DNA from 3 places in the Enterobacter sp. UPMP2061 genome. Region 2 is predicted to be linked to each of the others. Evidence: predicted binding sites of a transcription regulator. Region 2 holds the regulator's gene; each other region holds the start of a gene.
The links. Region 2 encodes LexA, which represses DNA repair genes until DNA is damaged. Its sites were predicted from a motif close to TNCTGTATGTACATACAGNA; they were not measured.
Positions count from the first base shown of each region.

Region 1 (3,280 bases), on a different contig from region 2:
ACGTTGCCGTAATACGCTTCGTTGACTGCGAAAGGGGAGGTTTTGATAAAGACCGATATGTGCCGGCAGAACTGATGCTCTCCCCGCAGCTTTTCAGCCGCGCGTTCGGCATACTGGCAGATAGCCTGCCGCAACGCTTCGTAAGTCGTGATGCGCTCCCCGAATGATCGGCTGCAGACAATCTGCTGCTTCGCGGGCGGTGCCTCTTCAAGAGATATACAGGCCTCACCGTTCAGCTCACGTACGGTTCGCTCCAGTACCACGGTAAAGTTCTTGCGCACAAAGGTAGGGTTCATGCGCGCCAACTGCAGCGCGGTCGTCACGCCGTATGTATTCAGCTTTTTGCCTATGCGGCGCCCAACCCCCCAAATTTCCTCTACCGGTTGCAGAGAAAGCAACTTTTCAGTACGTTTTGGATTATTGGTGGTAAGGGCTAACACGCCGCCGAACTGTGGCCATTCCTTAGAAGCCCATTGTGCTGATTTTGCTAGAGTTTTTGTCGGTCCCATCCCGACGCCAATTGTCAGTCCGGTTCCGCTTAGGACATGCTCGCGCAGCTGGCGCCCGAAATCTTCAAAGTCAGTACAGCCATCGATGCCGCGAATGTCCAGGAACATCTCGTCAATGCTATACTGCTCAACGCGGGGTGCCAGTTCTTCCAGGTGTGCCATGACCCTGTTGCTCAGACTCGCGTACAGCTCATAATTGCTGGAAAACGTAAGGATTTTCTCCGGGAACTGCATTGCCTTCAGCTGGAACCATGGGATCCCCATCTTGATTCCAAGCCGCTTCGCTTCCTTCGATCTCGCTATTACACAACCATCGTTATTACTAAGAACGATCACTGGTTTATCACGTAAGTCAGGACGAAAGACCTTCTCACAACTCGCATAGAAGCTGTTCACATCTGCCAGGGCGAACATCAGTCATGTCCCCGGGTTTTGTGTACAAAGGCAGTTACGACACCGAAAATTTGTAGCTGCTCAGGTTCTGGCCATAAAGTAGGGTAGGCTGGATTCATTGCCTGTAACCCTGGCCTCGGTTTCAGTAGTAATCGCTTAACAGTAAATTCACCTTCAATTTCAGCTATAACGATATCGCCGTGCTGTGCCTTTTCGGCTTTATCAACAATCATCAGATCGCCTGAATGTAGCCCAATATCATTCATGGAATTACCGATAGCTCGCACAAAGTATGTCGAGCTGGGTCTGGATATACAGTAATCATTGAGGTCAAGTTCGGCTTCGACATAGTCCTGCGCCGGGGACGGGAACCCCGCTGGGCACCTCTCACTGTAAAGAGGAATAGGTATAATTTCCGGTTCGCAATCGACACGTAATAATTCAAACATAGGCACCTCTGCACTGTATTTATATACAGTATTATTGCTTTATTGAGTGTACTTTCAAGTTTTTGCTTTGCCCATTTTTTAACTCTCTGTTGCTTAAAGAAGTTTCCCGCCGTGCCTTCACTTTAGCCCGAACGCTCCAGATGCAAGGGTTCACTTCGCCGCCATCCTCACCCGGTCGCAGTTTTTACGCCTGATGCCGTTCTTCCCGTCGTTCTCCCGCTCAATATTCGCGGGAGAACCGTCCAGATCGTCATCACTATTTATCTGCGCTGCGGCCTCCGGTGTCGCCCCTGCATCTTCCGCTCGATGTCGGGCTGTCGTGTCGGCACGGCGCAGACTGGTGCCGGATGATGAGGACTAAAGAATGTTTAGACTGACCTGTATTGATCTTGATAATGGGGAGTTTGCCGTATACATCAACAACCACTACCTGGGAAGTGAAGACGGTAGCGGTGAAAAACTTTATCTGGGTGATGTGCTGGAACGACTTTCCAGGATGCCTGGTGTTCATCTCCAGACCATTCAACAGCCTGTGCCCGATGATGAAGAATGGTGCTGGAACGATGTCGCAGATTCGTTGCTTACCCCATCTCATGCTTTGCGTCGTGAGATGACTGTGGGGGGAATGATTACCCGTCTGCAGGAATACCCCCTGGTGGCTCTCTGTACCGGCACATTCTGGCTGGAAGATGACTTTCTTGAGGTTGACGCTTCGCTCGATTCCGCAAGTATTGCTGCCGCTATGGAACGGGCGTATTACTCCCATGATGCAAATTATGGTTTTAACTGGGATCACCTGCGCTTTGCTATCGATGAGGTAAAGCGCACATGAATACATGGCTTGTTGGATTCCAGACACAAATTGCGAATATAGAGACATTTGTTCACGTCCTGATCGAGGCTGAAAATCTGGAGATGGCAGAAGCCGGTGCCATGCATATGGGGCGCACATGGTGGCCAGTCTTAAAAGGGGAAGACTCTGATCATTGCTGGACGTATCAGGAAGGAATTGTCTGGTTCTGCAGTATTGTTTTATTGGATGATGTCGAGAAATCAGTGCTCATAGGCCTGAGGTTCCTGGATACATGGTCAATTACCGGTACGAAGGAGCGGCTGGATGCTATTGATCATTATGATAATTATTGGGAGGAGTATACCCGTTGATATCATTGCCGGTCAGCTGATGCTGGCCGGTGTCACTTCAACGCATAAGGAAGTCGCTCACTCCGCTCTTTATGCCGCGCCGGCGCGGCGGATATCAACGCCGTGCCTTCACTTTAGCCCGAACGCTGCAAATGCAAGGGTTCGCTTCGCCGCCATCCTCGCCCGGTCGCAGTAATTTATTGCTTCATGCCGTTCTTCCCGTCGTGTTCCGGCTCAATTTTCGCCGGAACACCGTCCAGACCGCCATGATCATTTTCTGCGCTGCGGCCTCCGGTGTCGCCCCTGCATTCTCCGCTCGATGTCGGGCTGTCGTGTCGGCACGGCGAAGACGTCGCCGCATTCAGAAGAGGAGATCACCATGACTATTGCTTACCGCTTTATGCACCGTCATACCCGTAACACGCTGGTTGCGCGCGGCTGGCCAGCCAATATGGATATCGATACAAGCCTGAATTATTCCAGAGGAGAAGGTGTCGCATTCTATGGCCAGCTGGATGCTTTACAGTTGCAGCGACTGTTACCTGAGATTGCACTGCGTGGTTTGATGTCCGATCAGTCTATGAAGGTGCTGCTGCCATTACTGGCAGGAAGTGAACTGGTTGTGCGCCTTTATCGTAATTCGCTGGGGCATCGTAAGGCTCATGCCGGAACCATTTCGCTTGAATATGATAATTGCCCTGAGGGTATGTCCACGAAACATATCCTCTGCCTGCTGAAAGCCCTGCGTGACGAGATTAACCACGTCTGTAGCTGCGTGGCATCCGC
Region 1 is NZ_JBSKJP010000016.1:34,754-38,033, forward strand. It holds gene ACWKXX_RS20670 (translesion error-prone DNA polymerase V subunit UmuC) at 1-923, opposite strand, end outside; gene umuD (translesion error-prone DNA polymerase V autoproteolytic subunit) at 923-1,351, opposite strand; gene ACWKXX_RS20680 (hypothetical protein) at 1,716-2,183, shown strand; gene ACWKXX_RS20685 (hypothetical protein) at 2,180-2,515, shown strand; gene ACWKXX_RS20690 (hypothetical protein) at 2,874-3,280, shown strand, end outside.
Region 1: a site for LexA is predicted at 1,363-1,382, ahead of umuD (translesion error-prone DNA polymerase V autoproteolytic subunit). Genes of this name have one in related genera too.

Region 2 (3,280 bases):
CAAAACAGGCGTACACCAGTGCAAAGACCAGCGCTACCAGGCCCGCCTGACGACAGGCAGCACGCCAGATCTCACGTAACTGGCCGCTTTCACGCGCGCCATAGGCCTGCCCTGAATGCGCCTCCACGGCGTAAGCAAAACCATCCAGCGCGTAAGCGGTAAAGGTCAGTAATGTCATAAGCACTGCGTTGACGGCAACGATCTCAGGCCCAAGACGCGCACCAAAAACGGTTAATGCACCAAAGCAGAGTTGCAGCAGAAGCGAACGGAGCATGATGTCGCGATTAAGCGCCAGCAGCTTTCGAATGTTGCCGCGCCAGGCCGATTTCAGCAGATCCAGGGTGATACCGCGCATCGCCAGCACGCGCCAGACCATCCCCAAACCGATCAGCAGCGTACCGTACTCGGCAATCGCCGTGGCCAGCGCCGCGCCCCGGACGTTCATGTGCAGCCCCATCACCAGCCAGAGATCGAGCACAATGTTAAGCAGGTTGCCCACCACCAGCAGGATCACCGGCGCGCGGGCGTACTGCACGCCCAGCAGCCAGCCCAGCAGGACCAGGTTTGCCAGTGAAGCGGGCGCGCTGAGCCAGCGAATTTCGAGGAACCGCCGGGCCTGTTCCAGTACGGCATCGCTGCCGCCTACAATATGGAGCGCAAGATCAATCAGCGGCGTACGCAACAGAACGATTAACGCGCCGGCACCGAATGCCAGAATGAGCGGCTGAACCAGCGCACGCGCCAGACGCAGGGGATCTTTTGCACCATACGCCTGGGCCGTCAGGCCTGTCGTACTCATGCGCAGAAAAAGCAGCAGCATAAAGAGGAAGCTGGTCGCCGTTGCGCCGATCGCGACGCCGCCAAGATAAATCGGCGAATCGAGATGCCCGATAACCGCCGTATCCACCAGCCCCAGCAGAGGAACGGTAATATTGGAAAAAATCATCGGTAGCGCAAGACGCCACAACGCCTTATCGGCAGAAGTTAGCAATGCCATGGAAATTACCGGAATCAGAAAACAGGCCAGGCTGTAGAGGAACTACAGCCTGTCAGGAAGAGATTACAGCCATTCACCGTTGCGGATAACGCCGACCGCCAGCCCTTCAATAGAGAAGCTCTGCTCGCGGAGATCTACCACAATCGGGGAGAATTCATTGTTTTCAGGCAGAAGCTGCACGGTATTGCCTTGTTTTTTCAGGCGCTTAACCGTCACTTCATCATCAATGCGCGCCACCACGACTTGCCCGTTACGCACATCCTGCGTTTTGTGTACCGCCAGCAGATCGCCATCCAGAATACCGATATCTTTCATGGACATTCCGCTAACGCGCAGCAGGAAATCGGCGCTCGGCTTGAACATGCCTGGGTCAACCTGATAGTGCCCTTCGATGTGCTGCTGCGCCAGCAGAGGTTCACCTGCGGCAACGCGGCCCACCAGTGGAATACCGCTCTCTTCTTCCACAAGCAGACGAATGCCGCGTGAGGCGCCGGAAACAATCTCAATCACGCCCTTACGCGCCAGCGCTTTAAGGTGCTCTTCGGCAGCATTAGGAGAACGGAAGCCCAGACGCTGCGCAATTTCTGCACGCGTGGGTGGCATACCCGTCTGGCCGATATGATCCCGAATGAGATCAAACACCTCTTGCTGCCTGGTCGTTAACGCTTTCATACCGCCCCCTGGGTGTATATACAGTTATGCTGTGAGTATATACAGTCAAAGGCGATTTTGGAACCAAAAACTGCACAAAAAACCAGGGACTTAATTATTCCTCGAGGCTCATCGGAAATGCGACCAAAGCAGCGTGACCCAGGTGATCGCCGCAGTGATAATCGCCAGCAGTACGGCAGCGGAACCCATGTCTTTCGCCCGGCCAGACAGTTCATGGAATTCCGACCCGATTCGATCAACTACGGCCTCAATAGCGCTATTCAGAATTTCCACTATCATCACCAGAAGGACAGATCCGATGAGCAGTACGCGGGTGATAGCATCAACATCAAGGAAGCAGGCGATGACAACGGCAACGATTGCGGCAACCGCTTCCTGGCGGAAAGCGGCTTCATTAACCCATGCCGCGCGGAAACCTTTCCATGAATAACCGGCAGCTTTAATGATTCGAGTTAACCCAGTGGTATTATTGGCCATTAAAAGAACCTTTTATGATAAATAGCGTCTGTAACTAAAGCCGCAGCGCGTTTTGCTGCAACCTGAAGTATGACGGGTAACAACAGAAATTTTGCGCGCTTTCTGTTATCCTTGCGCCGCAATTGCATTATTAACCAGAGGCTTTACATCGTTTATGTCCGGCTGGCCACGAATTTACTACAAATTACTTAATTTACCATTAAGCGTCCTGGTAAAAAGTAAGTCTATCCCAGCAGAACCTGCGCTGGAATTAGGGCTCGATACGTCGCGCCCTATTATGTACGTTTTGCCTTATAACTCGAAGGCAGACCTGCTGACGCTTCGCGCTCAATGTCTGGCGCACGATTTACCTGACCCGCTTGAACCGCTGGAAGTCGACGGTACGCTGCTGCCGCGCTACGTGTTCATCCATGGCGGGCCGCGCGTGTTCACCTATTACACGCCGAAAGAAGAGTCCATTAAGCTGTTCCATGATTACCTCGATCTGCACCGCAGCAACCCCGATCTGGACGTGCAGATGGTGCCGGTGTCGGTGATGTTTGGCCGTCGTCCGGGGCGCGAAAAAGGGGAAGAGAACCCGCCGCTGCGTATGCTCAACGGCATTCAGAAGTTCTTCGCCGTCTCCTGGCTGGGACGCGACAGCTTTGTCCGCTTCTCACCTTCCGTTTCACTGCGCCGCATGGCGGATGAACACGGCACTGACAAAATCATTGCGCAAAAGCTGGCGCGCGTTGCGCGTATGCACTTTGCACGTCAGCGTCTGGCGGCCGTTGGACCACGTCTCCCGGCACGTCAGGATCTGTTCAACAAGCTGCTGGCTTCCAAAGCGATTGCCCGTGCCGTAGAAGACGAAGCGCGCAGCAAGAAAATTTCGCACGAGAAAGCGCAGCAGAACGCGATAGCGCTGATGGAAGAGATCGCCGCGAATTTCTCCTACGAGATGATTCGCCTCTCTGACCGTATCCTTGGCTTCACGTGGAACCGCCTCTATCAGGGGATTAACGTCCACAACGCCGAGCGCGTACGTCAGTTAGCGCACGACGGCCACGAGATTGTCTATGTGCCCTGCCACCGCAGCCACATGGACTACCTGTTGCTCTCTTACGTGCTCTATCACCAGGGTCTGGTGCCGCC
Region 2 is NZ_JBSKJP010000013.1:73,172-76,451, forward strand. It holds gene dinF (MATE family efflux transporter DinF) at 1-997, opposite strand, end outside; gene lexA (transcriptional repressor LexA) at 1,061-1,669, opposite strand; gene ACWKXX_RS19405 (diacylglycerol kinase) at 1,778-2,146, opposite strand; gene plsB (glycerol-3-phosphate 1-O-acyltransferase PlsB) at 2,301-3,280, shown strand, end outside.

Region 3 (3,280 bases), on a different contig from region 2:
AGTCTGAACAGGCGATGGCAATGCCGGGCAATGACGCCGACAACCAGCTTGCCGACGACAGTCTCAACGGTTTCAGCGATATGTGGCTGCGCCTGAGCCGTCATTTTACGCCGGAATCCGCCCTCTTTCGCCATGCGGTAAGGATGTCGCTGGTTCTGTGCGTCGGCTACGCGTTTATCCAGATAACAGGATTGCACCACGGTTACTGGATCCTGCTGACCAGCCTGTTTGTCTGCCAGCCGAACTATAACGCTACCCGCCATCGGCTCGCGCTGCGTATTGTCGGGACATTAGTCGGGGTCGCCATCGGGCTGCCGGTGCTCTACTTTGTGCCATCCGTAGAAGGGCAACTGATCCTGATTGTGATTACCGGTGTACTGTTTTTCGCCTTCCGCAATGTGCAGTACGCCCACGCCACGATGTTCATCACGCTGCTGGTGCTGCTCTGCTTCAATCTGCTGGGTGAAGGCTTTGAAGTGGCCCTCCCCCGCGTGATCGACACGCTAATCGGCTGCGCCATTGCCTGGGCGGCGGTGAGCTTTATCTGGCCGGACTGGCGTTTTCGTAACTTACCGCGCGTGTCCGACAGAGCAATGAACGCCAACTGCCGCTATCTGGATGCTATTCTTGAGCAATACCATCAGGGTCGCGATAACCGTCTGGCCTATCGGATTGCCCGTCGCGATGCGCATAACACGGACGCAGAGCTGGCTTCCGTTGTCTCGAATATGTCGACTGAGCCGCGCGCCACGGCAGAAATCCGGGAGACAGCCTTCCGCCTGCTGTGTCTAAACCACACGTTCACCAGCTATATCTCTACCCTTGGCGCCCACCGTGAGAAACTGACAAATCCGGGCATCCTGGCGCTGCTGGACGACGCCGTTTGCTACGTTGATGATGCGCTTCATCATCAACCTGCGGATGAGCCACGGGTTCACCAGGCACTGGATGAACTGGTGCAACGTATCGCTCACCTTGATCCTGGCACCGACAACAAAGCTCCGCTGGTCCTACAGCAAATTGGCCTGCTTATCGCTTTGCTGCCGGAAATTTGTCGGCTGCGACAGAAGATCGCTACCTGGCGGAATGATGGCCCTGCGACTCAGGCAGCGCATTAAACCACTCCATAAGCTCCCGGCGAATATCCGCCGGGAGTGCCGCTTCATGTAACCCTTCGATGGCGCCTTCAAGCGCGAACAATACCCGGATACTCAGCGCTTTATTCTTAGAGCGCATTTTCAGCCAGCTCGTCTTCGCCCCCAACTGTCGTAGCGTCTCTTCATTGGTAATGCCCGCCTCCATAAGCAGGACCTCAATCTGAAAGGTCAGGTTCGGCAGATCCTTAAGCCGATTACGCTGATGGCGCTGGTAGCGCTCTTTCCTGGCGGCATCGAGCGCAAACGAGGAGAGCTGAAGCAGCTTTTCCCTGTTTTGCCACAGACCTTCATCCACACGGTAGTAATTAAGTAGCACTGGCCGTCCTCGTTTCATCAGTGTCAGAAAAGAGGAGGCGTTTTTTACACAGTATTTTGCACTTTGCTCACAGGCGCGAAGGTACAGCTCGCCGTCAGACACCATCGCGAACACCGCTTCATCCACGGCCAGGGTATAACCGCCAAACAGGGCGCGATGATGAATTTCGCCCAGCGGAGAGAGGTATTCCTGAGATTGATAAATCCGATCATAAGATATCTTTTTCATGATAATTCCATTAAAAATCATACAGTAAACACGATATTTCTTACTAACGGATCCGTTAGCAGGAAAATAGGCAACTTATTGCCGTTGGGCAAGATGATTTTTTCAGGTTCACCAGGAATGGATGAAATTTGCGAGTCGCTTTCCGAAAATGAGGTTGATCTTTATGCACACAGGGGTTACTGTATATCCATACAGTAACTACAGGGCTGGAATGAATATGTACACTTCAGGCTATGCAAATCACTTAACACCTTCCACTTCTGCCGCAGGCAATGCTGCGCAGAATTCTATCGGGCGTGTATCGACAGGGCTTATCAGTGAAGTGGTTTACCGTGAAGACCAGCCGCTGTTAACACAACTCTTACTCCTGCCGCTTTTGCAGCAGCTCGGGCAACAGTCTCGCTGGCAGCTCTGGCTGACGCCACAGCAAAAATTAAGTCGTGAATGGGTTCAGTCGGCTGGCCTGCCGTTAGCGAAGGTGATGCAGATTAATCAACTCTCCCCTTGCGATACGGTCGAGTCGATGGTCCGGGCATTACGTACCGGGAACTATAGCGTCGTGATTGGGTGGTTGCCTGAGGATCTGTCGCATGAGGAACATTTGCGTCTGACTGAAGCGGCTGAAGAAGGTAACGCGATGGGTTTCATCATGCGGCCGGTTCGTGGAGATTCCTATCGCAGAGGACAACATCCCGGGCTAAAAATTCACTCAAATGTTTACCATTGAGTCATTTTAAGAGTTTTCCTGGAATTTTTTTCGACCGCAGTATGCAAAAAAAGTTCAACGCGCCAAAACTGCGGCAAGGCTTGTCTGACGCGGTTCTCGTTAATTTTACTGCACAAAATTCGTTCAAAAATTGTTAAATATTAGGTATACGGAACTTTTTTTTTCATATGCCTGACGGACTTCACACTTGTAAGTTTTCAGCTACGTTGTAGACTTTACATCGCCAGGGGTGCTCGGCCTAAGCCGAAGATATCGGTAGGTTTATATTTGACCACGCCCCCCGGTGAAGGATTTAACCGTGATTCCTCCGATGGAGATATTCATGGCAAATTTTGGATGATAACGAGGCGCAAAAAATGAAAAAGACAGCTATCGCGATTGCAGTGGCACTGGCTGGCTTCGCTACCGTAGCGCAGGCCGCTCCGAAAGATAATACCTGGTATGCAGGTGGTAAACTGGGCTGGTCTCAGTTCCATGACACCGGTTGGTACAACAGCAGCCTGAACAACGATGGCCCTACTCACGAGAGCCAGCTGGGTGCAGGTGCGTTCGGTGGCTATCAGGTTAACCCGTATGTTGGCTTTGAAATGGGTTACGACTGGTTAGGTCGTATGCCTTACAAAGGCGACAACGTAAATGGCGCTTTCAAAGCTCAAGGCGTACAGCTGACCGCTAAACTGGGTTACCCAGTAACTGACGATCTGGACGTGTACACCCGTCTGGGCGGCATGGTATGGCGTGCAGACTCCAGCAACAGCATCGCTGGTGACGACCACGACACTGGTGTTTCCCCAGTATTCGCTGGTGGCGTTGAGTGGGCAATGACCCGTGACATCGCTACCCGTCTGGAAT
Region 3 is NZ_JBSKJP010000001.1:763,400-766,679, reverse strand. It holds gene yccS (YccS family putative transporter) at 1-1,118, shown strand, start outside; gene ACWKXX_RS03625 (TfoX/Sxy family DNA transformation protein) at 1,075-1,701, opposite strand; gene sulA (SOS-induced cell division inhibitor SulA) at 1,919-2,428, shown strand; gene ompA (porin OmpA) at 2,785-3,280, shown strand, end outside.
Region 3: a site for LexA is predicted at 1,879-1,898, ahead of sulA (SOS-induced cell division inhibitor SulA). Genes of this name have one in related genera too.